Regions from separate parts of the Cronobacter malonaticus LMG 23826 genome, predicted to be linked through region 1. Evidence: predicted binding sites of a transcription regulator. Region 1 holds the regulator's gene; the other holds the start of a gene.

Region 1 (15,364 bases):
CACGGACGAATTCCGCCAGAAAGTGCGTGAGCGTTTTGATGGCGCGATCATTGGCGCTGGTGCCTACACCCGTGAGAAAGCCGAAGCGCTGATCCAGAAAGGGCTTATCGACGCGGTGGCGTTTGGCCGCGACTATATCGCCAACCCGGATCTCGTTGAGCGTCTGCGTAAAAAAGCCGATCTTAACCCGCAGCGCCCGGAATCCTTCTACGGCGGCGGCGCGGAAGGCTACATCGATTACCCTACCCTGTGATCCAAATTGATAGCGGCGGCCTTCCGCCGCTATACTAAAATCCTGTTTCACCCAAAGTGTTATCACAAGCCGTTTATTTAAGAGGATCTTATGCGCTTACTTCATACCATGCTGCGCGTTGGCGACCTGCAACGCTCCATCGACTTCTACACCAACGTTCTCGGCATGAAACTGCTGCGCACCAGTGAAAACCCGGAATACAAATATTCCCTGGCGTTTGTTGGTTACGGTCCGGAGAGCGAAGAAGCGGTGATCGAGCTGACTTACAACTGGGGCGTTGAGAGCTATGAACTCGGCACGGCTTACGGCCACATCGCCATCAGCGTCGATAACGCCGCAGAAGCCTGCGAGCGCATCCGCAACAACGGCGGCAACGTCACCCGTGAAGCGGGCCCGGTAAAAGGCGGCACCACGGTTATCGCGTTTGTTGAAGATCCGGATGGTTACAAAATCGAACTTATCGAAGAGAAAGACGCGGGTCGCGGCCTCGGCAACTGATCCCTCCGGCGGGCGTTCTGCCCGCCTTGCTGCATCCCGCCGTGAAATTTGCCATAATGCGCGCTGCTTTAATTCCCCAAACTTAAGAGACGCTGATGTCCGATAACGCTCAACTGACCGGTCTGTCCGACCGTTTTCGTGGCTTTTACCCTGTTGTCATCGATGTGGAAACCGCCGGTTTTAACGCCAAAACCGACGCGCTGCTGGAAATCGCCGCCGTGACGCTGAAAATGGATGCTGACGGCTGGCTCACCCCCGATGAAACGCTGCATTTTCACGTTGAGCCTTTTGAAGGCGCGATTCTCCAGCCGGAAGCGCTGGCCTTTAACGGTATCGATCCGCACAACCCGCTGCGCGGTGCCGTCAGCGAATATGACGCGCTGCACGCCATTTTTAAGATGGTGCGCAAGGGGATGAAAGAGAGTAACTGCAACCGCGCGATTATGGTGGCGCACAACGCCACGTTCGATCACAGCTTTATGATGGCGGCAGCCGAGCGCGCGTCGCTCAAGCGTAATCCGTTCCACCCGTTTGTGACGTTCGACACTGCGGCGTTAAGCGGGCTGGCGCTCGGCCAGACGGTGCTTGCGAAAGCCTGTATCGCGGCGGGTATGCCGTTTGACAGCACCCAGGCGCATTCGGCGCTCTATGACACCGAGCAAACCGCCCTGCTGTTTTGCGAAATCGTCAACCGCTGGAAGCGTCTGGGCGGCTGGCCGTTGCCGCCGCTCCCCGCAGAAGATGCGACGCCGCAGGACGGCGAATAAGCTAACGCAGCGCAAAAAAAAGCGGCCTCTCAGGGCCGCTTTTTTGTCTGCGCGATAACGCGCGACGGGATTACTCTGCGTCCGGCGTGGCCGAATTATATTTCGCCGCCGTCTCTTTGATCAGCTGCTGCAGTTCGCCGCGTTGATACATTTCGATAACGATGTCGCAACCGCCGACCAGCTCGCCATCCACCCACAGCTGCGGGAAGGTCGGCCAGTTAGCGTATTTCGGCAGTTCCGCGCGGATATCCGGGTTTTGCAGGATATCGACATACGCAAAACGCTCGCCGCAGGCGGACAGCGCCTGTACCGCCTGTGCGGAGAAGCCGCAGCTCGGCAGTTTCGGGGAGCCTTTCATGTACAGCAGAATCGGGTTTTCAGCGATCTGGCGTTGAATTTTTTCAAGCGTAGTGCTCATTGTCTTACTTCCTCAAGCGTCATTACGGCGTTAGCTTTACATTGTAGCGGCTCCGGAGCGTCCCGAAAATGCATAATCTTGCGCTTAAGCCCGGTGCCGTGCCGTGGTGAAAGAGAAGCAAATAATAACACTTTTCTGTAAGCTGCCGATATTCTCCTCTGAGAAGGCGCGCTAAAATGCGCGTCGGCGCAGCGGCAACTGGCGAAAAAGAGTGCGCCGGTTAACGAAACTACGCTCACAAGACGATTTGCTGCTTAACTTTGGACATTTTTTTAGATTAGAATCAGCAAGCTCTTAAAATTCATCCGTTGGCATGATTGCCGGCTTTATGCAGGGGAATGCTCAGTGGCGCGCAAAACAAAAATTGCTCTCACGCTCTGTGCTTTATTAATGACTTCATCACTGGCTTTTGCACCGTTCGCGCAGGCGTCGGAGCAGACGCGCGCCTCGAAGGTGCAAAAAGCGCACGCCAGCACGGTGAAAAAGAAAACCAGCACAAAAACCGCCAAGAAAAGTAACAACGCAACGAAAACCAAAACGGCGAAAACCGCCAGCGAGAAGCGAAGCACCACCGCAAAACGCACCAGTAAAACCACCTCTTCCGTTAGTAAAACCGCTTCCCGCCGCGCTTCCACCACTTCACCAAAACAGGCCAGCAGCCGCCTGAGCGCGCAGACCTGTACCAAAACGCGTAAAAACCGCAAAACCAAATGCGTCAACGGGCCACTCACAATTGCCGATGCCCACAAAGCGCGCGTGAAGAAAGCCCAGACCACCGCCATGAACAAGCTGATGAACCAGATAGGCAAGCCGTACCACTGGGGCGGCACGTCGCCGCGCACCGGTTTTGATTGCAGCGGCCTCGTCTGGTACGCCTATAAAGATCTGGTGAAGTTCCGCATTCCGCGCACCGCCAACGAAATGTATCACCTGCGCGACGCCGCGCCGGTTAACCGTGGCGAGCTGGAAAGCGGCGATCTGGTGTTCTTCCGCACTCAGGGCCGTGGCACTGCCGATCACGTGGGCGTCTATGTCGGCAACGGCAAATTTATTCAGTCACCGCGCAGCGGTCAGGAAATCCAGATAACGTCTTTGAGTGAAGATTACTGGCAACGTCACTATGTCGGCGCGCGCCGGGTAATGACGCCGCGCACCATTCGCTAATCCGCTTATCCTCATAACAAAACGGAGAAGGTCGCCCTTCTCCGTTTTCTTTTTTACGGCGCTTACGTTATTCAGCGCTGCACGCCATTTGCGCCTCGCGACGGCTGGAGATCAGCACCAGCAACAGGCCGAGTGCGGCAATCAGCGCGCCCATCACCGGCACCACGCTATAACCGAAGCCCGCATGGATGACAGCGCCACCCGCCGCAGCACCAAGTGCGTTACCGAGGTTAAACGCCCCGATATTCACCGATGACGAGAGACCCGGCGCTTCGCTGGCGACACGCATCACGCGCATCTGCAGCGGCGGCACCACCGCGAAGGTTGCCGCTCCCCATACCACCATACTCACCGCCGCGCCGATTTCCGTTTTTGCAAGCCACGGAATAGCCGCCATAATGACGATAAGCAGCATCAGGAAGCCTTTCAGCGTACCACTCACCGAGCGGTCCGCCAGGCGGCCGCCCAGATAGTTGCCGATGGAAAACCCGACGCCAATCAGCACCAGCATGGCGGTGACGAACGCCGCGCTGGCGTCAGTGATGTGGTGCAACACCGGCGCGATATAGGTATAGAGCGTAAACATCGCGCCCGCGCCGAGCACGGTTGTCAGCAGCGCGCTCACCACCTGCGGGCGCATCAGCACCGCGAGTTCGCTTTTCACATCCGGGCGCTCGCCGCTGCCGCCTTTCGGCAGTGAGAACCAAAGGCTCGCCATCGCCACAAGGCCAAGTCCGGCCGTCGCCAGAAACGACATTCGCCAGCCGATGGTTTCACCAAGCCAGGTTGCCGCCGGCACGCCACCGATATTGGCGATGGTCAGGCCCATAAACATCGTCGCGACGGCGCTCGCCTGTTTATGCTTCGGCACGACGCTTGCCGCCACCACCGAGCCGAGGCCGAAGAACGCCCCGTGGTTAAGACTGGTGAGAATACGCGAGGCCATCAGCGTCATGTAATCCGGCGCCAGTGCCGAGAGCACGTTGCCGAGCGTAAAAATCGCCATCAGAAAAATCAGCGCGCTACGCCGTGCTCGGTGCGACAGCAAAAGCGTCATCAGCGGCGCGCCCACCATCACGCCGACCGCGTAGGCGCTTATCAGCATACCGGCGGCCGGAATCGAGACGTTGACGCCATTCGCTATTACCGGCAATAAGCCCATCGGAGAAAACTCGGTCGTGCCAATGCCAAAAGCACCAATAGCCAGTGCCAGTAACGGGAAATTGACTTTCATTCATCGCTCCAGAAATTGTACAACAGCGCCGGAATACCCGACGTTACAGCAGGATGCAGAAAAGGATGGCAGTTTCAGTCAGAAAAGATAAGTGACAAAAACAGCAAAATATTATTGCGTGGGTGTTAAAGAACACGCAAAAGTTGTTATTAGCGAATGATAAGGGAATAACGAGAAAAAGAAAGGAAACGGCGAGCGGGCAGCGCTTAAGCGCAAGAGAAGTATAAGAAAGCGGGAGAACCGATACGCGCTCCCGCCTGACGCTTAATGCAGGATGGCGGTAAAAGCGCCCGCCACAATAAGACCCAGCACAACAATGGTGGTGACCAGCGAAAATTTCAGATCGGTACTCATGGTATTCTCCTTAAAGACCCCATAAAAATCAGGTAGTGGGCATTTTTGCATAAACAATCCGAAAAATCCTGCGACATTTAACCAGATATGCGTTTTCCCTCTTCCCCTTTCGATAAAGATAAGCCAAAATTCGTCGCTACTTTATTCGGTACCGGCCATCGACCCCTCCTCACGATAAATGTCGCGTTTCCCGGCATGCCGCACTCTCCTCGCGGCAGTCAGGGGTGTATACAGGCAAACGATTAACCCGTGATTTTACACGGCTCAGCCAGGGGTCTGGAGTGATTATTAATGGCAACAATTAAAGACGTCGCGAAGCGAGCCAACGTTTCCACAACAACAGTCTCACATGTAATTAACAAAACCCGTTTTGTGGCGGAAGAGACGCGCAACGCGGTTTGGGCGGCTATTAAAGAATTACACTATTCGCCAAGCGCCGTGGCGCGCAGCCTGAAGGTGAACCACACCAAATCTATCGGGCTGCTGGCGACCAGTAGCGAAGCGCCCTATTTCGCCGAAATCATCGAAGCGGTTGAGAACAGCTGCTTCGCCAAAGGCTATACGCTAATTTTGGGCAACGCGCATAACAATCTGGAAAAGCAGCGCGCGTATCTGTCGATGATGGCGCAAAAGCGCGTCGACGGCCTGCTGGTGATGTGTTCGGAATACCCGCAGCCACTGCTCGCCACGCTTGAAGAGTATCGTCATATCCCGATGGTGGTGATGGACTGGGGCGAAGCGAAAGCCGATTTCACCGACTCGGTTATTGATAACGCGTTCCAGGGTGGTTATCTCGCCGGGCGTTATCTTATCGAACGCGGCCATCGCGATATCGGTGTGATCCCGGGGCAGCTTGAGCGCAACACCGGCGTCGGGCGCTTCTCCGGCTTTATGAAAGCGCTGGAAGAAGCGGCTATCAAAGTACCGGAAAACTGGATCGTGCAGGGCGATTTCGAGCCGGAATCTGGTTACCGCGCGATGCAGCAGATCCTCTCGCAGCCGCAGCGTCCCACCGCTATCTTCTGCGGCGGCGATATTATGGCGATGGGCGCTATCTGCGCCGCCGATGAGATGGGCCTGCGCGTGCCGCAGGATATTTCCATCATCGGCTACGACAACGTACGCAACGCGCGTTTCTTTAGCCCGGCGCTGACGACTATCCATCAGCCCAAAGAGACGCTCGGCCAGACCGCGTTCAATATGCTGCTCGACCGCATCGTGAACAAACGCGAAGAGTCGCAGACCATTGAAGTGCACCCGCGCCTGATCGAACGCCGCTCGGTGGCGGATGGCCCGTTCCGCGACTATCGCCGTTAATCCTTCCGGGAGCCGTATTACTGCGGCTCCCGCAGCCACTCCTTGTTCAGCGTTTCACTGTCCCCCAGATAATCGAGCAGCCAGCGCAGCGCGGGCGAGGCGTCGCTTTGCCGCCACGTCAGGCAGCAGGCGGCATCCGGAAACGGGTTTTCGAGCGTTAGCGCGCGCCACTCTCCGCTGTCGAGCCACGGCTTCGCAAAGTGCGTCGGCACCATGCCGATACACAACCCTTCGCTCAGCGCATCGGCGGCGCAGTACCAGTCCGGCACCACCACGCGCCGCTGGTTATCCAGCAGCCAGGTGATACGCTTGGGCAGCGATCGCGACGTATCTTCCAGCACCAGTGAGGGGTAATCGCGTAGCCTGTCGTCGCTGAGCGCGCCCGCGTGCTGCGCCAGCGGATGATGGTGCGCCACCACGCAGCGCCAGCTCAGCATGCCCATATCGCGAAACGCGAAGCGCCCGCCAACCGGAATCGCCTGTGTGGCCCCGATGGCAAGTTCCACGCGCCCGTCCGCCAGCGCGTCCCAGACGCCGTTAAACACCTCCTGCGACACCTGCAACTCCACATCAGAGAAGTGCCGGTAGAAATCGAGCACCAGCCGCCGGACGCGTTCCGGGCGCACGATATTGTCCACCGCGATGGAGAGCTGCCCGCGCCAGCCGTTGGCAATCTGCTGGCACTGCTGTCTGGTGATCATCATTTTTTTGATGACAGAACGCCCCTCGCGCAAAAACCAGGCCCCGGCGGGTGTCAGAACCACATCACGATGGCGGCGCTCGAAGAGCGACACCGCAAGCCACTCCTCAAGCTGGCGCACCGTATAGCTGACGGCAGAAGGCACGCGGTGCAGTTCTGCCGCTGCCGCGGTGAAACTGCCGGTGCGCGCCACGGCGTCCACCACTTCGAGGGAATATTCAGACCACATTTTTTGCCTGCAAATTTTTTGAATGGAACCGGCAAATATTAGCGTTTCACAAGCGGGATTGCACTCCGTACACTCCTGGCTCTTTCGCGTAATAAGAAGTGAGTTAATGTGATGCGACCTGATAAAGGATTTCTTTGCTGGCTGGCCGGGCTGAGCGTGCTCGGTTTTCTGGCGACCGACATGTACCTGCCCGCATTCGCCGCTATCGAGGCGGATCTGCACACAGTGCCTTCGGCTATCAGCGCCTCGCTGAGCCTGTTCCTGGCCGGATTCGCCCTGGCGCAACTCGTCTGGGGCCCGCTCTCTGACCGTTTTGGCCGTCGTCCGGTTTTGCTGGCGGGGCTGGGAATTTTCGCACTTGGCTGCCTTGGCACCGTCTGGGTAGAGAGCGCGGGCGCGCTGCTGGCCCTGCGCTTTATTCAGGCCGTGGGCGTTTGTTCCGCTGCGGTAAGCTGGCAGGCGCTGGTAACTGACCGCTACCCGGCGCAGCAGGCGCGTCGTATCTTCGCGACCATCATGCCGCTGGTGGGGCTTTCGCCTGCGCTGGCACCGCTGCTCGGCAGTTGGATCCTGAATCACTTTTCCTGGCAGGCGATTTTCGTTGTGCTGTTTGCCATCACGGTACTGCTGATTATTCCGGCGCTGCGTCTGCCTTCCGGCGCGCCGCAGGGTAACAAAAGCGGCGAGCCGCTGAGCTTTATGATGCTGCTGCGCTCGCGCGTCTACAGCGGCAATGTGCTGATTTACGCCGCCTGCTCCGCGAGCTTTTTCGCCTGGCTCACCGGTTCGCCGTTTATCCTGCATGAGATGGGCTATAGCCCGGCGGTGATCGGCTTAAGCTATGTCCCGCAAACCATCGCGTTCCTCATTGGCGGCTATGGCTGTCGCAGCGCGCTGCAAAAATGGAATGGCGAAGCCCTGCTGCCGTGGCTGCTGGCAGGCTTCGCGCTGAGCGTGCTCGCCACCTGGCTTGTGGGTTTGAGTGATGCTGTTACGCTCACCACGCTGCTTATTCCCTTCTGTCTGATGGCGATGGCGAACGGGGCGATTTACCCTATCGTGGTCGCCGCCGCGCTGCTGCCGTTCCCGCAGGCCACCGGACGCGCCGCCGCGCTGCAAAACACGCTCCAGCTGGGGCTTTGTTTTGTGGCAAGCCTGGTGGTGTCGTGGCTGGTCGCGACCCCGCTGCTGTCGACCACCAGCGTTATGCTGGCGACCGTACTGCTGGCGGGTCTTGGCTTTTGGCTACGCGGGCCTCAGCAAGTCACGCAGTCATCAGCCGCGTGATAATATGAAATTTTTGTGATTAGCTTGCTAACGGTCAACAGTTGAATCATCGTAAAGCGAGGCCTATACTGATTCGCGGCTCTACAATAATTAGCATAAATATTATGTAGTAACGGGAGCCGCTGGCTCCCGTTTTTATCTGGAATGACATTTCTGGCAAGGGTCATCTCCCTTCCTCTGTTCTACGTCGATATCAGGCTCGCGGACCTTTCCGTGATATTTCTCACATACCGAAAATTGCGACTACGCTGTTTGAAGGTTCTGATCACATCAGTGATGGAGAAGCTATGAGTTCATCGTGTATAGAAGAAGTCAGCATACCGGACAACCACTGGTATCGCATCGCAAGTGAACTACTCAGCCGGGCCGGGATCGCTGTTAACGGCGCTGCCCCTTCCGACATTCAGGTGAAGAATCCTGACTTTTTTAAACGGGTGTTACAGGAAGGTTCTCTCGGTCTTGGCGAAAGCTATATGGACGGCTGGTGGGAGTGCGAGCGGCTCGATCTCTTTTTCACCAAAGTGCTGCGCGCGGGCCTGGAAGACCAGTTGCCCCACCACCTCAAAGATACGCTGCGCATTCTGGGCGCTCGCCTGTTTAATCTGCAAACCAAAAAACGCGCCTGGATTGTCGGCAAAGAGCATTACGATCTCGGCAACGATCTGTTCAGCCGCATGCTCGACCCGTACATGCAGTACTCCTGCGGCTACTGGAAAGAGGCGGATAACCTTGAGGACGCCCAGCAGGCGAAGTTAAAACTTATCTGCGAAAAGCTTCAGCTTAAGCCTGGCATGACGCTGCTTGATATTGGTTGCGGATGGGGCGGACTGGCGTCGTTTGCCGCGCAGCATTATGGCGTGTCGGTCACCGGCGTGACCATTTCTGCCGAGCAGCAGAAAATGGCGCAGGAGCGCTGCCAGGGGCTGGATGTCACTATTCTGTTGCAGGATTACCGCGATCTCGATTCGCAGTTTGATCGCATCGTCTCGGTGGGCATGTTTGAACATGTCGGGCCGAAAAACTACGCCACCTATTTTGATGTTGCTGACCGCAATCTCAAGCCTGACGGGCTTTTCCTGCTGCATACCATCGGCTCGCGTAAAACCGATAACAATGTCGATCCGTGGATCGACAAGTACATTTTCCCGAACGGCTGCCTGCCGTCGGCGCGCCAGATAGCCGCCGCCAGCGAACCGCATTTCGTGATGGAAGACTGGCATAACTTTGGGGCGGACTACGATAAAACGTTGATGGCCTGGTATGCGCGTTTCCTGGCCGCCTGGCCGGAGATTGCGGATAACTACTCCGAGCGGTTTAAACGTATGTTTACCTATTATCTCAACGCCTGCGCGGGCGCCTTCCGCGCGCGGGATATCCAGCTGTGGCAGGTACTCTTTAGCCGCGGCGTGGAAAACGGCCTTCGCGTCGCCCGTTAAGCGTTCACCCCGGCGCACGCCGGGGGCTTTTTGCCACTCGCACTTCCCCGCTTTGTGACACTTCTCACGCTTTCGCGACGTTTCCTTTAATAAAAGTGATCCCGGCGACAATCAGGCGACAGACTCATGGAAACCGGTTTCCATTATGTTTCAAACTGAGCGCCATTCCCCCTGCCTGATAAAGGAAACGTGTCATGAGTCTGTACCAGAGTATGGTCCATGTTATTGAAAACAAAATCACGCCGCTGGCGGGCGCGATGGGTTCGCAGCGTCATGTGGTGGCTATCAGGGACGGTTTCCTCGCCGCCCTGCCGTTTATGATTATCGGTTCGTTTCTGCTGGTGTTTATCTTTCCGCCCTTCTCGCCGGATACGCAAATCGGCTTTTGCCGCGCGTGGCTTGATATCTCGCTGAAATATCGCGAGCAACTGATGCTGCCGTTTAACCTCAGCATGGGCGTGATGACGTTTTTTATCTCGGTCGGCATCGGCGCGAGCCTTGGCAAACACTACAAGCTTGACCCTATCATGACCGGCCTGCTGGCGTTTATGGCGTTTCTGCTGGTGGCAGCACCCTATAAAGATGGGCAGATCTCGACGCAGTATTTCTCAGGCCAGGGCATCTTTACCGCGCTTATTACCGCGATTTATGCGAGCGAAATGTACGCTTTCCTGAAGCGCCACAACATTACTATCCGCCTGCCGAAAGAGGTGCCGACCGGCGTCGCGCGCTCCTTTGAAATTTTGATCCCGGTGGTGGTGATTGTCTTTACGCTTCACCCGCTCAACCTGCTGATTGAATCCACTACCGGCATGATCCTGCCGGAAGCGATTATGCATTTGCTCTCGCCGCTGGTGGCCGCGTCTGACTCTCTGCCGGCGATTCTCATCTCCGTTTTAATCTGCCAGATCCTGTGGTTTGCGGGCATTCATGGCGCGTTGATTGTCACCGGCATCATGAACCCGTTCTGGATGGCGAACCTCTCCGCCAACCAGGCCGCGCTGGCGGCCGGCCAGGCGCTGCCGCATATCTATCTGCAAGGGTTCTGGGATCACTACCTGCTGATTGGCGGCGTCGGCTCCACGCTTCCGCTGGCGTTCCTGCTGCTGCGCAGCCGCGCGGTGCATCTGCGTACCATCGGTAAAATGGGCGTCGTGCCGAGCATGTTTAACATCAACGAACCGATTCTGTTTGGCGCGCCGGTCATCATGAACCCGGTCTTTTTCCTGCCGTTTATCCTGGTGCCGATGGTGAATGCCGTTCTTGCCTGGACCGCGACCAAACTGGGCTGGCTGGCGCAGGTGGTCTCGCTAACGCCGTGGACCACGCCTGCGCCCATCGGTGCCTCGTGGGCTGCGAACTGGGCCTTCAGCCCGGTCATCATGTGTCTTATCTGTATGGTGATGTCGGCGCTGATGTACTACCCGTTTGTGAAGGCCTATGAGCGCACGCTGCAAAAGCAGGAAGAGGCACAGGAAAGCACCGAAAGTGACACTGTCACGAGCAATGTCTGATTTTACCGCGCCTGCCCTGTCGGCAGGCGTCTGACTACGTTATGAGGATGGATATGCACTACTCATTTCCTGAAGGATTCTGGTGGGGCAGCGCCAGCTCGGCGCCGCAAACCGAAGGTGAAAGCCTGAGCCACGGCAAAACGCCCACCACCTGGGACCACTGGTTCCGCCTGCAGCCGGAGCGTTTTCACCACGGCGTTGGCCCGGCGCAGACCTCCACGTTTTATCAGCACTGGAAAGAAGATATCGCGCTGCTGAAAGCGCTTAATCACAACACCTTCCGCACCTCTATTTCCTGGGCGCGCCTGATCCCGGATGGCACCGGCGCGGTGAATCAGGAGGCGGTCGCCTTCTACAACCAGGTGATTGATGAACTTCTGCACCAGGGCATTACGCCGTTTATTAACCTGTTCCATTTCGATATGCCGTTAGCGCTGCAGGAACAGGGCGGCTTCGAGAACCGCAAAGTCATCGACGCGTTTGAAGCTTACGCCCGCACCTGTTTTGAACTGTTTGGCGACAGAGTGACGCACTGGTTTACCTTCAACGAGCCGATTGTGCCGGTGGAAGGCGGTTACCTGTATGACTTCCACTATCCGAACGTCGTTGATTTCCGCCGCGCGGCAACGGTCGCCTACCATACAATGCTGGCCCACGCCCGCGCGGTGAAGACCTATCACGAGCGCAACGACGGCGGCGAAATCGGTATTATCCTGAACCTCACCCCTTCTTACCCGCGCTCGCAAAACCCGGCGGACGTGAAAGCGGCGCATATCGCCGATCTGATGTTTAACCGCAGCTTCCTTGACCCGGCGCTGCGCGGCAGCTACCCGGAAGATTTAGTCGCACTGCTGGCGCAGTACGATCAACTGCCAGCGTGCCAGCCTGGCGATAAAGAGCTGCTGGCGGCGGGTGTGGTGGATCTGCTCGGCATCAACTACTATCAGCCGCGTCGTATTCAGTGCCGCGACTCGCAGGTCAACCCGGACAGCCCGTTTATGCCCGAGTGGTTCTTCAGCGCTTATGAAATGCCGGGCCGCAAAATGAACCCCTACCGCGGCTGGGAGATTTATGAGAAAGGCGTCTACGACATCCTCACCCGCCTGCGTGTAGAGTATGGCAACCCGCGCTGCTATATCTCAGAAAACGGCATGGGCGTTGAGAATGAGCAGCGCTTCGAGCGCGACGGGCAGATTCAGGATGATTACCGCATCGAGTTTGTGCGCGATCACCTTAAATGGCTGCATAAGGGCATCAGCGAAGGCAGCCGCTGTCTTGGCTACCACATGTGGACCTTTATTGATAACTGGTCCTGGTGCAACGCTTACAAGAACCGCTACGGCTTTGTATCGCTCGATCTGGAAAGCCAGAAACGCACGATCAAAAAGAGCGGTGAATGGTACCGCCAGGTGGCGGCCAGGAACGGGTTTGATGAGTAACCGAGTGGCGGCCTTCGCGCCGCCACGCTTTGCAGGAAAACACGATGTCCACCATTAATGATGTCGCGCGCCTGGCGCGCGTCTCAAAAGCCACCGTTTCCCGCGTACTCAGCGGCAATCGCGGCGTGAAGGAAGAAAGCCGTCTCGCAGTGCTGCGCGCCGCCGAGATGCTGAACTATCAGCCAAACGCCATAGCGCAGTCACTCTCCAGCCAGATGACCCACTGTATAGGCGTGATTTGCGCCAGCGAACATATTCAGCAGGCCACCTGCTGGTTACAGGCGCTGGAAAAAGAGCTCAGCCGACACGGCAAACATCTGCTGCTGCGTTTTGCGAGTACGCCGCAGGAGGTGACACGCGCCCGCGCCGAGCTGGATTCCGGCCTCTGCGACGCGCTGATGATTGTCGGTGCCCGCTTTCCTCTGCCCCCGCTTGATAACGACGTAATTCTGGTGGACTGTCTGAGCGCCGACACGGCACAGGGTATTCTTTTCGACTGGTTGTTCGCAGCGCAAACGGCGGTGCAGTATTTATGCAGCCACCAGCGGCGCGACATCGCGCTGATTAACTTCCCGGCGGGCGATGCGGCGGCGGAGATTTTACAAGGGTATCGTCAGGCGGCAGAAAATCACCTGATCCCGTTTCATCGCCAGCGCGTCATTGAAGATGAGCCGGTGTTGCGTATCGCCCTGCAAAAGCTCATAAACAGCGGCGTGAAATTTAATGCGCTGCTGGTGACCGATGACAGCCAGGCGCGCGAAGCGGTGGCGATGCTACGTGAATACCGTTTCGCGATGCCGGAGCAGATTCTGGTGTTCAGCCTTGAGAGTTCAGGGCGCGGAATGGGGCTTGAGAGCGTTCCGGCGATCGGGTATTCGCTGGAGAGTATCGCCCGGCAGGCGGTGGCGCTGCTTTCCGGCGGCGCGCCGGGCGAACGGGTACGTGGAACGCTGGTCAGCGCCTGAACGTACCCGCGATAGATTATTCGGCGGGGTGAAGCTGGGCGGTAATGGCTGCTGCGGCTTCGCGAGACGCCAGCACGCGCTCGACCGTATCCACCACGGCCTGGGTCTGCGGATCGATTTCAATATTCACCCGCTGACCCAGTTTTTTGGTGCCAAGCGTGGTGCGCTGGAGCGTTTCCGGGATCAGGAAAACGCAGAAGCGCGTCGCCGTCACTTCTCCCACCGTCAGGCTGATACCGTCGATGCCGATATAGCCTTTGTGCAGGATATACTTCATCAGCGTCGGGTCCTGAATTTTAAACCAGATCTGCCGGTTATTTTCCGACGTCAGAATCTTCGCAACCTCTGCCGTGGTCATAATATGCCCGGACATTAAATGCCCGCCAATTTCATCGCTGAATTTCGCGGCGCGTTCAATGTTCACCACATCGCCCGGCTGTAAATCCCCGAGATTGGTGATCCGCAGCGTTTCTTTCATTAAATCGAAGCTGACGCGATTGCCGTTAATTTCCGTTACCGTCAGGCAGCAGCCGTTGTGCGCCACCGATGCGCCCGTCTCTAGCCCCGGCAGAAGCTCATCTGGCAGCTCCACCACATGGGTGCGGAAATTCGGTTTTTCATCGATAGCCACGACTTTCGCGGTGCCCTGAACAATACCGGTAAACATATTTTGCCACTCCTGGATTCGCTAACATGGCGGCGCTCAGCCGCGAGATTCATAACCAGAACAATAACAGGTGGAATATGCCCTTGCCAGCCTGAGCGGCTTTAAGCGCATTATTTCACTGGCTTAATAGTGAACTCTCGCTACAATAGTCTGACTAATTCCCCTGCATTTTCTTCTTGCTGCCCGTTGCGGCGGCTTTTTTGTCTCTCAAATAACAACAATATACAGGTGTTCACGTGCAGAAGTATTTTGTCGAAGCGCGTCAGTTATTAGCTCTGGCAATCCCGGTGATTTTCGCGCAAATCGCCCAGACCTCAATGGGGGTTGTCGATACCATCATGGCCGGCGGCTACAGCGCCACCGATATGGCGGCGGTCGCCATCGGGACCTCGATCTGGTTGCCTGCTATCCTCTTTGGTCACGGCCTGCTGCTGGCGCTCACGCCAGTCATCGCTCAGCTTAACGGCTCAGGCCGCCGCGACCGCATCGCGCATCAGGTACAGCAAGGCTTTGTACTGGCCGGGCTTGTGTCGGTGCTTATCATGATTGTGTTGTGGAACGCCGGTCATATCATCCGCGCGATGCATAACATCGATCCTGTACTCGCCGATACCGCGGTGAATTATCTGCGTGCGCTGCTGTGGGGCGTGCCGGGTTATCTCTTCTTCCAGGTCATGCGTAACCAGTGCGAAGGGCTGGCCAAAACCACGCCGGGCATGGCGATGGGCTTTATCGGCCTGCTGGTGAATATTCCGGTGAACTATATCTTCATCTACGGTCATTTCGGCATGCCGGAACTGGGCGGCGTCGGCTGCGGCGTGGCGACTGCCTCGGTGTACTGGGTGATGTTTTTCTGTATGCGTCTGTGGGTGAAACGCGCGCGCTCGATGCGTGATATTCGCCTGCTGCCGGGCAGCAGGCGCTTTGACTGGCCGGTTATCCGTCGTCTGGCGCAGATTGGTATGCCGGTGGCGCTGGCGCTGTTTTTCGAGGTCACGCTGTTTGCGGTCGTGGCGCTGTTAGTGTCGCCGCTCGGGATTGTCGATGTGGCAGGCCATCAGATTGCACTCAACTTTAGCTCGCTGATGTTCGTGCTGCCGATGTCGATGAGCGCCGCAGTGA
Region 2 (15,364 bases), 1.6 Mb from region 1:
CTGTTTCAATTTTCAGCTTGTTCCGGATTGTTAAAGAGCAAATATCTCAAACGTGACTTTACAGTCAGTTTTGAGATATCAATCGGTAACGCCTTTCACTCATTACCAGCAGGTGGCGTCCCTTAGGGGATTCGAACCCCTGTTACCGCCGTGAAAGGGCGGTGTCCTGGGCCTCTAGACGAAAGGGACTTCGCTTTCGCAGACAACCCTGCTTCTTTACTTTCTATCAGACAATCTGTGTGAGCACTACGAGGTTGTATCTTTCAGGTAAGGAGGTGATCCAACCGCAGGTTCCCCTACGGTTACCTTGTTACGACTTCACCCCAGTCATGAATCACAAAGTGGTAAGCGCCCTCCCGAAGGTTAAGCTACCTACTTCTTTTGCAACCCACTCCCATGGTGTGACGGGCGGTGTGTACAAGGCCCGGGAACGTATTCACCGTGGCATTCTGATCCACGATTACTAGCGATTCCGACTTCATGGAGTCGAGTTGCAGACTCCAATCCGGACTACGACGCACTTTATGAGGTCCGCTTGCTCTCGCGAGGTCGCTTCTCTTTGTATGCGCCATTGTAGCACGTGTGTAGCCCTGGTCGTAAGGGCCATGATGACTTGACGTCATCCCCACCTTCCTCCGGTTTATCACCGGCAGTCTCCTTTGAGTTCCCGGCCGAACCGCTGGCAACAAAGGATAAGGGTTGCGCTCGTTGCGGGACTTAACCCAACATTTCACAACACGAGCTGACGACAGCCATGCAGCACCTGTCTCAGAGTTCCCGAAGGCACTCCCGCATCTCTGCAGGATTCTCTGGATGTCAAGACCAGGTAAGGTTCTTCGCGTTGCATCGAATTAAACCACATGCTCCACCGCTTGTGCGGGCCCCCGTCAATTCATTTGAGTTTTAACCTTGCGGCCGTACTCCCCAGGCGGTCGACTTAACGCGTTAGCTCCGGAAGCCACGCCTCAAGGGCACAACCTCCAAGTCGACATCGTTTACGGCGTGGACTACCAGGGTATCTAATCCTGTTTGCTCCCCACGCTTTCGCACCTGAGCGTCAGTCTTCGTCCAGGGGGCCGCCTTCGCCACCGGTATTCCTCCAGATCTCTACGCATTTCACCGCTACACCTGGAATTCTACCCCCCTCTACGAGACTCAAGCTGACCAGTTTCAAATGCAGTTCCCAGGTTGAGCCCGGGGATTTCACATCTGACTTAATCAACCGCCTGCGTGCGCTTTACGCCCAGTAATTCCGATTAACGCTTGCACCCTCCGTATTACCGCGGCTGCTGGCACGGAGTTAGCCGGTGCTTCTTCTGCGGGTAACGTCAATCGCTGTGGTTATTAACCACAACGCCTTCCTCCCCGCTGAAAGTACTTTACAACCCGAAGGCCTTCTTCATACACGCGGCATGGCTGCATCAGGCTTGCGCCCATTGTGCAATATTCCCCACTGCTGCCTCCCGTAGGAGTCTGGACCGTGTCTCAGTTCCAGTGTGGCTGGTCATCCTCTCAGACCAGCTAGGGATCGTCGCCTAGGTGAGCCGTTACCCCACCTACTAGCTAATCCCATCTGGGCACATCTGATGGCATGAGGCCCGAAGGTCCCCCACTTTGGTCCGAAGACGTTATGCGGTATTAGCTACCGTTTCCAGTAGTTATCCCCCTCCATCAGGCAGTTTCCCAGACATTACTCACCCGTCCGCCACTCGTCAGCGAAGCAGCAAGCTGCTCCCTGTTACCGTTCGACTTGCATGTGTTAGGCCTGCCGCCAGCGTTCAATCTGAGCCATGATCAAACTCTTCAATTAAAAGTCTGATGCTCAAAGAATTAAACTGTTAGTTCGTAATGAATTAACTGTTGTTCACTTGAGACTTGATATTCGTTTATCGTCCGTAGACGTTAAGATATCAGTGCCCCGAGTGCCCACACAGATTGTCTGATAAATTGTTAAAGAGCGGTGCGACGCGGCCTTAAGCCTGCTGTCGCGAGGTGGCGTATATTACGCTTTCCTCTTTCAGAGTCAACCCTTAATTTCAGGATTTTTCTCTTTCCGACTTACCGTCGCTGTGTGATGTTTCTCATCAGCGCCGTGTCGATGGAGGCGCATTATAGGGAGTTCTCTCCGGCCCGCAACACCTAAATCGCAGAAAAATGACTGACTGCTGCATTCCCCAGCAAAACCCCGGTTTATACGCATTTGCACACAGACTTATCCACAGACAGCCTGCACGCCGAAATTTTGCGAGCGCCACGCAAACGTTTTCGCTACAATGCGGCCCTGTTACCGACACACGCTTTTTCAGGAGCGTGAGCTACATTTCAGTCAAAAATGGCTGGAATTTAGCTAACGCTCTTCTGTAATGATCAAATCCAGGGGATTTATACATGCAACAACCTCGTCCTGTACGCCGCGCTCTGCTCAGCGTTTCTGACAAAGCCGGTATCGTCGACTTCGCCCGCGCCCTCTCAACGCGCGGGGTTGAACTCCTCTCCACGGGTGGTACGGCTCGTCTGCTGGCGGAAGCTGGCCTGCCGGTAACGGAAGTCTCCGACTACACGGGCTTTCCGGAGATGATGGACGGCCGCGTCAAAACCCTGCACCCGAAAGTCCACGGCGGCATTCTGGGTCGCCGCGGCCAGGATGACGAGATTATGGCGCAGCATGCTATCTCCCCGATTGATATGGTCGTGGTGAACCTCTACCCGTTCGCACAGACGGTCGCGCGCGAAGGCTGCACGCTGGAAGACGCGGTTGAGAATATCGATATCGGCGGCCCGACGATGGTTCGCTCCGCCGCCAAGAACCATAAAGATGTCGCCATTGTGGTGAAGAGCAGCGACTACACCACCATTATTGAAGAGCTGGATGCGAACAACGGCTCGCTGACGTTTGATACGCGTTTCGATCTGGCGATCAAAGCTTTCGAGCACACCGCCGCGTATGACAGCATGATCGCCAACTACTTCGGCAGCCTGGTGCCAGCCTATCATGGCGAAACCAGCGCGCCTGCTGGCCGCTTCCCGCGCACCCTTAACCTGAACTTTATTAAGAAGCAGGATATGCGTTACGGCGAGAACAGCCATCAGCAGGCAGCCTTCTATATAGAAGAAGAAATAAAAGAAGCGTCCGTCGCGACCGCAAAGCAGGTTCAGGGTAAAGCGCTCTCTTATAACAACATCGCCGATACCGACGCCGCGCTGGAGTGCGTAAAGGAATTCAGTGAACCGGCCTGCGTCATTGTGAAGCATGCCAACCCGTGCGGCGTTGCTGTCAGCAACTCGATTCTCGACGCCTATGACCGCGCTTACAAAACCGACCCGACCTCCGCCTTTGGCGGCATTATCGCCTTTAACCGCGAGCTGGATGCTGAAACCGCACAGGCGATCGTTTCCCGCCAGTTCGTTGAAGTCATCATCGCGCCGTCCGCCAGCGACGACGCCCTGAAAATCACCGCCGCGAAGCAAAACGTGCGCGTACTGGTGTGCGGCGAATGGCAGTCTCGCGTACCGGGCCTTGATTTCAAACGCGTCAACGGCGGCCTGCTGGTTCAGGACCGCGATCTGGGCATGGTGACCGAAGCCGATCTGCGTGTGGTGACAAAACGCCAGCCGACCGAACAGGAGCTGCGCGACGCGCTCTTCTGCTGGAAAGTGGCGAAGTTCGTGAAATCCAACGCCATTGTTTACGCGCGCGACAACATGACCATCGGTATTGGCGCAGGCCAGATGAGCCGCGTCTATTCCGCTAAAATCGCGGGTATCAAAGCTGGCGATGAAGGCCTGGAAGTCAAAGGCTCGGCGATGGCCTCTGACGCATTCTTCCCGTTCCGCGACGGCATCGACGCCGCCGCGGCCGTGGGCATTACCTGTGTTATCCAGCCAGGCGGCTCGATTCGCGATGAGGAAGTCATTGCCGCCGCCGACGAACACGGCATCGCCATGATCTTCACCGACATGCGCCATTTCCGCCATTAATTACGGAGCTACGATGAAAGTATTAGTTATTGGCAACGGCGGGCGCGAGCATGCGCTGGCCTGGAAAGCCGTCCAGTCGCCACTCGTTGAAACCGTTTTTGTCGCCCCCGGCAACGCCGGTACGGCGCTCGAGCCTGCGCTGCAGAACGTCGCGATAAGTCCGACCGATATTCCGGCGCTGCTAAGCTTCGCGCAGGCGGAAAATATTGATCTGACGATTGTCGGGCCGGAAGCGCCGCTGGTTATCGGCGTGGTGGACGCGTTTCGCGCCGCGGGCCTGAAAATCTTCGGGCCGACCAAAGGCGCGGCGCAGCTCGAAGGCTCGAAAGCCTTCACGAAAGATTTCCTGGCGCGCCATCGCATTCCGACGGCGGAATATCAGAACTTTACCGAGACCGAACCCGCACTTGCCTATATTCGTGAAAAAGGCGCGCCGATAGTTATCAAGGCCGACGGCCTGGCGGCGGGTAAAGGCGTTATCGTGGCGATGACGCTTGCCGAAGCCGAAGCGGCGGTACTGGACATGCTGGCGGGCAATGCATTTGGCGACGCGGGCCACCGCATTGTTGTTGAAGAGTTTCTGGATGGCGAAGAGGCCAGCTTTATTGTGATGGTGGATGGCGAACATGTGGAGCCAATGGCCACCAGCCAGGATCATAAACGCGTGGGCGATGGCGACACCGGTCTCAACACCGGCGGTATGGGCGCTTACTCACCTGCTCCGGTCGTAACGGATGACGTTTTCCAGCGCACGATGGAACGCATCATATGGCCGACCGTGCGCGGCATGGCGGCGGAAGGCAACACCTACACTGGCTTCCTCTATGCAGGTCTGATGATCGACAAGCAGGGCAACCCGAAAGTTATCGAATTTAACTGCCGCTTTGGCGACCCGGAAACGCAGCCGATCATGATGCGTTTGCAGTCCGATCTGGTGGAGCTTTGCCTGGCGGCTTGCGATGGCAAACTCGATACGGTGAAATCGCAGTGGGATCCGCGTCCGTCGCTGGGCGTCGTTATGGCCGCGGGCGGCTATCCGGGCGATTACCGCACCGGTGATGTTATCCACGGTCTGCCGATTGCCGAGATCGCGAACGGTGATGGCAAAGTCTTCCACGCAGGCACCACGCTGCGTGACGATGACCGCGTCGTGACCAGCGGCGGGCGCGTACTGTGCCTGACCGCGCTGGGCGATAGCGTCGCCCAGGCGCAGGCACGCGCTTACCGCTTAGCGGAAGATATCCACTGGGATGACTGCTTCTGCCGTAAAGATATCGGCTATCGCGCTATCGCGCGCGAGCAGGCGAAGTAAGCGCCCCCACGCCGGAGCGCCTTAAACGCAAGAGCGACGGTAAATGCCGTCGCTTTTTTTATGGGATTCAGAAACTGTCAGGCTTCGGCTGCCAGGCGCAAAAATCTTCGTTCGCCACCAGCAACAGCTGTGTGCCTTCCGGCGCCTCCAGCCAGGCGGCGCTAACGCGCGCTTTCGCATGACGCTGACGCTCTGAGAGACGCTCCTGCGCCCTTCTGTCGAACTCAGGCTGCACCATCTGCCCTTCACAGGTCGTTATCGTGCCATCAGGGTTCCAGCGCCCCTGGCGCAACACCACGCGGCCTGCGCGCAGCGCGTCGCTGGTATTGCGCATCTGCGTGGCACGATATTGCCACAGCGCGACCTGATCGCTGGAGAGCTGCTGTTTCTGCCCGTTAACTTCACGCTGCATAAAGCTCAGCCCGCCGCGATCGTCAAAGCGTATTTTCACCTGTTCAGGCTCTTTACCCTGAAGCTGATAATCCACGGACGTAAGTGCATCATTTTGCCAGCGATAATCGCTCGTCGATGTCTTATCGCCAGACCAGGGGCTGAACGCCGCCAACAAGTGAACGGAGCCATCGTTATTGTCTTTACGCCACAGGCGCACGACGCCGTCATCAGCCAGATAGCCGCTGGCGGTAAAGGGGGGAATTTCCGGGGTGGAACGACAGGCGGAGAGGAACAGCACGCCCGTCAGCGCCAGCATACGCCAGCCAAACAAAAGGGGCGATCTCGCCCCTTCGTTAAAACCTTTCACTGCCACGCGGTTTACTTAACAGCGTCTTTCAGTGCTTTGCCAGAAACGAATGCCGGCACGTTAGCTGCAGCGATTTTGATTTCTTTACCGGTCTGCGGGTTGCGGCCAGTACGCTCAGCGCGGTGGTTCACTTTGAAGGTACCGAAACCAACCAGCTGTACAGCATCGCCTTCTTTCAGAGACTCAGTAATCGCAGCCAGAGTGGATTCCAGAGCAGCTTTCGCTTGCGCTTTAGACAGGTCAGCCTTGTCTGCAATTACATCAATCAGTTGAGTCTTGTTCATAAGTTATCCTTACAATGTGTTTATCGCTTGCTAAGCATCGAGTGCGACGGAAATGCCTTGAAAGCACTCTCCTGCATACACGCACCGATAGCCACTTTTTTTCGCCTCCCAAATGTAGACCAGACGGGGGGCTAATTGGAAGCCTTCAGGTGAGACAAAACAGGCTGTAAATCACGTTTTATTGTCTCATTGCTGCAAATTTATACCGATATTACTGGTTCCATCCTCACGCAGGTCTGCGCGCAGACCTTTTATCAGCTCAATATCGCGTTCTTCGCAGGCGGCCAGCAAGCGGAAAATTTCCCACTGAATATCCCATTCCTGCTCTACAGCCGGGTTCGCTTTCAGCTCATCGTCGGTCATTTCACGGCCCGCCTGGGTCATCTCCAGCATCGCCACGGTGGTGATGGAGGTCTCGCTGACTTCAATCGCGTGCTCCAGCGTCTCGCCGCTCAGGCGCGAATGCACCAGCTCGCTCAGCGCGACGCAGGCGTCGATAGCCGGATAAACACCGTAAAGGTCATAATCTTCCGCCGCCGGAATCGCTTCTTCGAGCTTTTCGAGCTGGCTGTCGAAATTCACTTTGGCGTCTTTGACCGTCAGCGTCTCCCAGATGAGATCGAGAATACGGCGATAGAGCTGCGCATCGCCGAAACCGGTCTGCTGGCAGAACATGGCGTAGTTGGGGTACATCCGCTCGCAGAGCGAGGCCATGAACGTCACATGCTGCCAGGCTTCGAGCTTTTCCAGCCGCAGGTGAATAGGGTTTTGTAACATAGTGGTGTCTCACAAACCGAAAATTAGCGGCAGTGTACCTGAATCACCCCTGAATTTCCTGCCATCGTAGAAAGGCGGGACGACCGGACGCCACGGCATCCGCCCAGCGCGTCGGCTCCGGCAGCCGGTAGCCTTTCGTGCAACGCTGCACCCAACCAAGCGCCGTATCGATGCTGACGCGATGCCCCGTCGAGACGAACAGCGGATTGCAGCGTGCTTTGCTGCGCCACACCCACGCCAGCTGCTCGCCTTTGTCTATGAGCGGCGAAACCGCGCCGGGTTCGTCGCTGAGCGGCTCAAACTTGCCGCACAGCCGCTTTTTAGCGACGCCTATCGTCGGCACATCCACCAGCATCCCGAAGTGGCTCGCCACGCCGAGACGTCGCGGATGCGAAATACCGTGCCCGTCGACAAACAGTAAATCCGGCTTTCTGGAGAGCATCTCCCAGGCCGTCAGCAGCGCCGGGTATTCACGAAACGACAGAAAACCGGGGATATACGGCATAGTGGTCGGAATGCGCGCCACCTGATACTCCAGAAGCTCCAGCGACGGATACTTCAGGAGCACCATCGCCGCTCGCGTCACTTCGCCGCCCTGCTCGAATCCAACATCCGCCCCACCGATTATCGTTGGCGGGTCGACGTTTAACCGGTCCTCGCGGACCACATTAGATGCCAGTTCGATTTGTTGTGCGCGAAGCGTCGCGAGATCCATAGTTTCTCCTTACAGGTGATAAGGCGCCGATAAGCGGTGAACCGCCTCGACGAAGGCCCCCGCATGTTCCGGGGGCACATCCTGATGAATACCATGGCCCAGGTTGAACACATGGCCTTCACCGTGGCCGAAACCAGCAAGTATAGACGCCACTTCTTCTTCGATACGGGCAGGCGACGCATAAAGCATCGAGGGATCCATGTTGCCCTGCAAGGCGACCTTGTGCCCCACGCGACGGCGCGCATCGGCGATATCGGTCGTCCAGTCGAGTCCCAGCGCGTCACAGCCGGTCTCCGCTATCGCTTCCAGCCACTGGCCGCCGCCTTTGGTAAACAGCGTCACCGGCACGCGGCGGCCTTCGTTTTCGCGCAGCAGCCCGTCGACGATTTTATGCATGTAATACAGTGAGAACTGCTGGTAGTCGCGTCCGGTCAGCACGCCGCCCCAGGTATCGAAAATCATCACCGACTGGGCGCCCGCGCGGATCTGAGCGTTCAGATAGAGCGTGACGCTTTTCGCGAGCTTATCGAGCAGCAAATGCAGGGTCTGCGGCTCGGCATACATCATTTTTTTAATGACGGTAAACGCCTTGCTGCTGCCACCTTCCACCATATAAGTGGCGAGCGTCCAGGGGCTACCGGAGAAACCAATCAGCGGCACTTCGCCTTTCAGCTCGCGGCGGATCGTGCGCACCGCGTTCATCACATAGCCAAGTTCCTGTTCCGGGTCCGGTACCGGCAGTTTTTCAACGTCCGCTTTGTTGGTAATCGGCGATGTGAAGCGTGGGCCTTCGCCCGCTTCAAAATAGAGCCCCAGCCCCATCGCATCCGGAATTGTCAGAATGTCCGAAAAGAGGATCGCCGCATCGAGCGGATAGCGACGCAGCGGCTGTAGCGTCACTTCGCACGCCAGCTCGGCGTTTTTGCAAAGCGACATAAAATCGCCCGCCTGCGCGCGGGTGGCCTTATATTCCGGCAGATAACGCCCTGCCTGCCTCATCATCCACACCGGGGTGACATCCACAGGCTGACGTTGCAGGGCGCGCAGGTAACGATCGTTTTTCAGTTCGGTCATTTTTTCTTATTCCTCAAGCGACAGGCCGCTATTGTATCACGTCATTCATCGTCTGCCCGGCAGCGCGCCACCGTATCTTCTATCAGGCGGCGCGCCACGGTGCCTGGCGCTGGCAGCAGCGGCAACTGGTCGTAGCGATACCAGCCCGCGTCGATGAGTTCTTTGGTGTCTATCTGGATTTCACCGCTGTCATAATCCGCCGTAAACGCGGTCATCAGCGATTGCGGGAACGGCCAGGGCTGAGACGTCACATAGCGTAAATTCTTGATGCGGATATTGCTCTCTTCCATGACCTCACGCGCTACCGCCTGCTCCAGCGTTTCGCCTACTTCGACAAACCCGGCCAGCACGGTGTAAACGCCGTTGCGGTGTCTTGTATGCTGCGCCAGCAGGATTTTATCGTCACGGCGGATAGCCACGATGATGCACGGCGCGATTTGCGGGTAGTAGCGTTCGCGGCAGTGGCCGCAGAGCATCGCCCACTCGGTTTTGCTCGGGTGCATCTCATGGCCGCAGTAGCCGCAATATTTATGAGAGCGGTAAAATTCGGCGAGCTGTACGCCCCGCCCCGCCAGTTGAAACAGCCCGGCGTCCTGGTCGATAAGCTGTCGCACCGAGGCCATGTCCTTTTCGCGCTTTTGCAGTACCAGCCAGACCGGCGCGTCCTCCCAGAGGCCAATTTGCAGCGCCTTTTCGCCCGTAAGACCAAAATCCGCGGCCTGGCCGTAAGGTAATTCTGCATTTGGCAGCCATAATTTCTGTTCATGGCTGACTATCCACCAGCCATGGTCTAAATTTTCTAGTGTACGTTCCATAATTGATTGCACTACCTCTGCGTCACTGGCACGTTATTAACATTGTTCTTACATATTTTGGGTCATTTGCGTTTTTACATCTTATATCTCATGGAGTCGATCATGCTAAACCAGCTAAAAAGTCTGACGGAACGCGTTGGTGGGAGTAATGAGTTAGTTGATCGTTGGCTTGCTGCCCGCAACCATCTGTTGGTCACCTATTACAAGATGGTCGGCATCAAACCCGGCAAGGAGCCGATGACTGCGCTTGATGAACAGGCGCTGGACGATTTCTGTCACTGCCTGGTGGATTACCTCTCCGCCGGACATTTCAATATTTATGAGCGCGTCATCAGCGAAATGGAAGGCACCAGCCCGCTGGTCGCCGCCACGCAAATCTATCCTCAGCTGGAATCCAACACCCAGCAAATCATGGATTTCTACGACACACATCTGGAAAGCGCTATCGACCACGATAACTGCCTGGAGTTTCAGGAAGCGCTTTCCGGCATTGGCGAGGCGCTCGCCGCCCGCTTCGCGCTGGAAGATAAGCTCATCATGCTGGCTTTTGACAACAACCTCGGCGAAAGCGCCAATGACGAAACCGGCCTCGCCAAACCGGCTTGAGTTCGGCTGTATTAACGAGTAGTTTAAATATGCCCCCGCGATTTTAGCGGGGTTTATCTTGTCGGAGTGCCCAGTGCGACAGCACGGGCTGAGACCGTTAATTCGGGATCCGCGGAACCTGATCAGGTTAATACCTGCGAAGGGAACAAGAGTAATTCCATTTTGCCCCGTTCAGGGCGCGATTTCGCCCTGATGCCCTGTTAAGGGTGCACGGGCGCACGCCATTACTCCTCCGTTGTTCTGACAAGCCACTTCCTGACCGTTAACTGGAATGCGCTATGTCTGTATCAAACAAACCAGGCCGCCGCGAACAGCGCGCCGCCGCACAACACTTTATCGACACCCTGGAAGGCACCGCTTTCCCCAATTCTCACCGCATCTATCTCACCGGTTCGCGTGAAGATATTCGCGTGCCGATGCGCGAAATCCGCCTGAGCCCGACGCTTGCGGGCGGCAGCAAAGAGAACCCGCGCTATGAGCCTAACGAGCCGGTGCCAGTGTATGACACCTCCGGCCCTTACGGCGATCCGGCGGTGCGTATCGACGTCCGCGAAGGGCTGGCTAAACTGCGCAGCGCCTGGATAGACGCGCGTAATGATACCGAAACCCTCGATTCCCTCAGCTCCGCGTATACCCGCGAGCGTCTGGCCGACGACGGGCTGGATGAGTTGCGCTTTCGCGGGCTGCTGACGCCAAAGCGCGCAAAGGCGGGCAAGCGTGTCACCCAGTTGCACTACGCGCGTCAGGGTATCGTGACGCCCGAAATGGAATTTATCGCCATCCGGGAAAACATGGGCCGCGAGCGTATTCGCACGGCGGTACTGCGCCAGCAGCATCCGGGCCACGGCTTTGGCGCGCGCCTGCCGGAGAACATCACGCCGGAGTTCGTGCGTGGCGAAGTCGCCGCCGGGCGCGCCATTATTCCTGCCAACATTAATCACCCGGAATCGGAGCCGATGATTATCGGTCGTAACTTCCTGGTGAAGGTCAACGCCAATATCGGCAACTCGGCGGTGACGTCGTCTATCGAAGAGGAAGTCGAAAAACTGGTCTGGGCGACCCGCTGGGGCGCAGATACCGTGATGGATCTCTCCACCGGGCGCTACATTCACGAAACCCGCGAATGGATCCTGCGCAACAGCCCGGTGCCGATCGGTACGGTACCGATCTACCAGGCGCTGGAGAAGGCTAACGGGATCGCCGAAGATCTGAGCTGGGAGATGTTCCGCGACACGCTGCTTGAGCAGGCCGAACAGGGCGTCGATTACTTCACTATTCACGCGGGCGTGCTGCTGCGCTATGTGCCGATGACCGCAGGCCGTCTGACGGGCATCGTCTCGCGCGGCGGTTCGATCATGGCGAAATGGTGCCTGTCGCACCACCGTGAAAACTTCCTCTACGAGCATTTCCGCGAGATCTGCGAAATCTGCGCCGCCTATGACGTCTCGCTGTCACTCGGCGACGGTCTGCGCCCCGGCTCCATTCAGGACGCCAACGACGAGGCGCAGTTCGCCGAACTCCACACGCTCGGCGAACTGACGAAAATCGCATGGGAATATGACGTCCAGGTCATGATCGAAGGCCCAGGCCACGTGCCGATGCAGATGATCCGCCGCAACATGACCGAGGAGCTGGAGCACTGCCACGAAGCGCCCTTCTACACGCTCGGACCGCTCACGACCGATATCGCGCCCGGCTACGATCACTTCACCTCCGGGATCGGCGCGGCGATGATTGGCTGGTTCGGCTGCGCGATGCTCTGCTACGTGACGCCGAAAGAGCACCTCGGCCTGCCGAATAAAGAAGATGTGAAGCAGGGGCTTATCACCTACAAAATTGCCGCCCACGCCGCCGATCTCGCCAAAGGGCATCCTGGCGCACAGATCCGCGATAACGCCATGTCGAAAGCGCGCTTTGAATTCCGCTGGGAAGATCAGTTCAACCTGGCGCTCGATCCGTTCACCGCCCGCGCCTACCACGACGAAACGCTGCCGCAGGAATCCGGTAAAGTCGCGCATTTCTGCTCTATGTGCGGCCCGAAATTCTGCTCAATGAAAATCACCCAGGAGGTGCGCGACTACGCCGCGAAGCAGGCGATCGACGCGGGTATGGCCGAGATGTCGAATCGTTTTCAGGCGCGTGGGGGCGACATTTATCTGCGCCAGGAGGAAGTCGAGTGATGGAGCCTCTGTTCGCGCCCGTACCGCGCCGCCTCGGGCTTTATCCGGTCGTCGACAGCGTTGAGTGGGTCACGCGTTTGCTGGACGCTGGCGTGCGCACGCTTCAGTTACGCATCAAGGATAAAACCGATGCTGGGGTGGAAGCCGATGTCGCCGCCGCCATTGCGCTGGGGCAGCGCTGCCACGCCCGGCTGTTTATCAACGACTACTGGCGTCTCGCGATAAAACATCAGGCCTATGGCGTTCATCTCGGGCAGGAAGATCTGGAAACGGCCGATCTCAACGCCATTCGCAACGCCGGACTGCGGCTTGGCGTCTCCACGCATGATGATATGGAAATCGACGTAGCGCTGGCGGTGCGCCCCTCTTATATCGCGCTCGGCCATGTTTTTCCCACGCAGACCAAACAGATGCCCTCCGCGCCGCAAGGGCTTGCACAACTGGCGGCACACGTAAAAAGGCTCGGTGACTATCCGACGGTCGCCATCGGCGGCATCAGCCTTGAACGCGCGCCCGCGGTGCTGGAAACCGGCGTTGGCAGTATCGCGGTGGTGAGCGCTATCACCCAGGCACCCGACTGGCGCGGTGCCACGCAAGAGTTACTCGAACTGGCGGGGGTGGGCGATGAATGACGCCGATTTTATGCGCTACAGCCGCCAGCTGCTGCTGGAGGATATCGCCATCGATGGTCAGCAAAAACTGCTGGCAAGCCGCGTGTTGATTGTCGGCCTCGGTGGTCTCGGCTCGCCCGCCGCGCTCTATCTGGCAGGCGCAGGCGTCGGCACGCTGTGGCTTGCCGATGACGACGCCGTGCACCTCAGTAATCTCCAGCGGCAGATCCTGTTTGGCGTCAGTGATATCGAACAGCCGAAATCGCGCGTGGCGGCGCGTCGTTTACAGGCGCTCAATCCGGCCATCAACAGCGTGGCGCTGAATGAACGGCTTGAAGGCGACGCGCTGCGTGAAGCGGTGGCAGGCGTCGATCTGGTGCTGGATTGCAGTGACAACATGACCACCCGCCAGGCCATCAACGCCGCCTGCGTGGCGCTTGGCACGCCGCTTATCACCGCCAGCGCGGTCGGCATGGGCGGGCAAATCGCCACCTTCGCGCCGCCCTTTGATTACGGCTGCTACCGCTGCCTGTGGCCGGATGACAGCGAGCCTGAGCGCAACTGCCGCACCGCTGGCGTGCTCGGCCCGGTGGTGGGGCTGATGGGCACGATGCAAGCGCTGGAGGCTATCAAGCTCTTGTGCGGCATCACGCAAGAGCACGACGAGCTGCGCCTCTTCGACGCCCGCGCCACCCAGTGGCGCACCCTGACGCTACAGCGCGCGGCAGGCTGCCCGGTTTGCGGAGGCAAGCATGCGCATTGAACTCAACGATGAAGCCATGCAGTGCGTCGAAGGATTAAGCGCGGCGCAACTGCTGGCGCAGTTAAAACTCGACAGGCCCGGTACGGCGCTCGCGGTCAATCAGACCATTCTCCCGCGCAGCCAGTGGCCCGACTACACCCTGCAGGAAGGCGACAGCCTGCTGCTGTTTCAGGTTATCGCAGGAGGCTGAGATGTTACGAATCGCGAATAAAACTTTTCAATCACGCCTGTTTACCGGCACCGGTAAATTCGCGTCATCATCGCTGATGCTGGAGGCGATACGCGAAAGCGGCAGCGAGATGGCGACACTCGCCATGAAGCGCGTGGATCTGCTGCGTCGTGACGATGCGCTGCTGGCGCCGTTGCAGGCATCCGGCGTGGCGCTGTTGCCGAACACATCCGGCGCAAAAACGGCCGAAGAGGCGGTTTTCGCAGCGCAGCTCGCCCGGGAGGCGCTGGGCACTCACTGGATCAAGCTTGAGATCCACCCGGACGCCCGCTGGCTGCTGCCGGATCCGATAGAAACGCTGCGGGCGGCGGAAAAACTGGTCGCACAGGGATTTGTGGTGCTGCCCTATTGCGGCGCGGATCCGGTGCTCTGCAAGCGCCTTGAAGAAGCGGGCTGCGCGGCGGTGATGCCGCTCGGCGCGCCGATTGGATCAAACCAGGGGCTGCAGACGCGGGCGCTGCTGGAAATCATCATCGCCCAGGCGAGCGTGCCGGTGGTGGTGGATGCGGGCATCGGCGCGCCAAGCCATGCTGCCGAGGCGCTGGAAATGGGGGCCGATGCGGTGCTGGTGAATACGGCGATTGCCGTGGCGCGCGATCCGGTGGCAATGGCGCGCGCGTTCCGCCAGGCCGTTGAGGCGGGACGTACCGGGTATGAAGCCGGGCTCGGCGCGCGCGCGTTTCAGGCGCAGGCCACCAGCCCGCTCACCGGTTTTCTGGAGGCGCAGGCATGAACACCTTCACCGACCGCTGGCGTACGCTTAACTGGGACGACATCCGGCTGCGCATTCACAGCAAAACCGGGCGCGATGTCGAGCGGGCGCTCGCCGCTGCGCATCCTGACCGGGAAGATATGATGGCGCTGCTCTCCCCGGCCGCGCTGGATTATCTCGAACCGCTGGCGCAGCGCGCGCAGCAACTCACCCGCCAGCGCTTTGGCAACACGGTCAGCTTTTATGTACCGCTCTATCTTTCTAATCTTTGCGCCAACGAATGCACCTACTGCGGTTTCTCAATGAGCAACCGGCTCAAGCGTAAAACGCTGGATGAAGAGGAAATTGCACGCGAATGCGCCGCCATTAAAGCGCTCGGGTTTGAGCACCTGCTGCTGGTGACAGGCGAGCATCAGAACAAAGTGGGCATGGACTATTTCCGCCGTCACCTTCCGGCGATTCGCCGCCAGTTTGCGTCGCTGCAAATGGAGGTGCAGCCACTCGCGCAGGCGGAGTACGCCGAACTGAAAGCGCTCGGGCTGGACGGC

The links. The regulator PurR, encoded in region 1, represses purine synthesis genes. The targets are predictions, from matches to a motif close to CANGCAAACGTTTGCNTG.
Region 2: a site for PurR is predicted at 2,253-2,270, ahead of purH (bifunctional phosphoribosylaminoimidazolecarboxamide formyltransferase/IMP cyclohydrolase). Genes of this name have one in related genera too.

The regions. Positions count from the first base shown of each region.
Region 1 is NZ_CP013940.1:2,211,429-2,226,792, forward strand. Features, by position in the region: gene nemA (alkene reductase) at 1-253, shown strand, start outside; gene gloA (lactoylglutathione lyase) at 344-751, shown strand; gene rnt (ribonuclease T) at 847-1,518, shown strand; gene grxD (monothiol glutaredoxin 4) at 1,589-1,936, opposite strand; gene AFK66_RS10495 (C40 family peptidase) at 2,282-3,100, shown strand; gene AFK66_RS10500 (MFS transporter) at 3,168-4,334, opposite strand; gene cydH (cytochrome bd-I oxidase subunit CydH) at 4,599-4,688, opposite strand; gene purR (HTH-type transcriptional repressor PurR) at 4,980-6,005, shown strand; gene punR (DNA-binding transcriptional activator PunR) at 6,023-6,934, opposite strand; gene punC (purine nucleoside transporter PunC) at 7,046-8,221, shown strand; gene cfa (cyclopropane fatty acyl phospholipid synthase) at 8,509-9,657, shown strand; gene AFK66_RS10525 (PTS sugar transporter subunit IIC) at 9,852-11,171, shown strand; gene AFK66_RS10530 (glycoside hydrolase family 1 protein) at 11,225-12,610, shown strand; gene AFK66_RS10535 (LacI family DNA-binding transcriptional regulator) at 12,655-13,575, shown strand; gene AFK66_RS10540 (riboflavin synthase) at 13,592-14,242, opposite strand; gene mdtK (MdtK family multidrug efflux MATE transporter) at 14,479-15,364, shown strand, end outside.
Region 2 is NZ_CP013940.1:3,784,540-3,799,903, forward strand. Features, by position in the region: tRNA gene AFK66_RS17740 (tRNA-Glu) at 114-189, opposite strand; rRNA gene AFK66_RS17745 (16S ribosomal RNA) at 269-1,810, opposite strand; gene purH (bifunctional phosphoribosylaminoimidazolecarboxamide formyltransferase/IMP cyclohydrolase) at 2,389-3,978, shown strand; gene purD (phosphoribosylamine--glycine ligase) at 3,992-5,290, shown strand; gene AFK66_RS17760 (DUF1481 domain-containing protein) at 5,358-6,050, opposite strand; gene hupA (nucleoid-associated protein HU-alpha) at 6,062-6,334, opposite strand; gene AFK66_RS17770 (YjaG family protein) at 6,521-7,111, opposite strand; gene nfi (deoxyribonuclease V) at 7,155-7,826, opposite strand; gene hemE (uroporphyrinogen decarboxylase) at 7,836-8,900, opposite strand; gene nudC (NAD(+) diphosphatase) at 8,942-9,715, opposite strand; gene AFK66_RS17790 (Rsd/AlgQ family anti-sigma factor) at 9,818-10,321, shown strand; TPP riboswitch at 10,374-10,483, shown strand; gene thiC (phosphomethylpyrimidine synthase ThiC) at 10,600-12,501, shown strand; gene thiE (thiamine phosphate synthase) at 12,501-13,133, shown strand; gene AFK66_RS17805 (HesA/MoeB/ThiF family protein) at 13,126-13,875, shown strand; gene thiS (sulfur carrier protein ThiS) at 13,865-14,065, shown strand; gene thiG (thiazole synthase) at 14,067-14,837, shown strand; gene thiH (2-iminoacetate synthase ThiH) at 14,834-15,364, shown strand, end outside.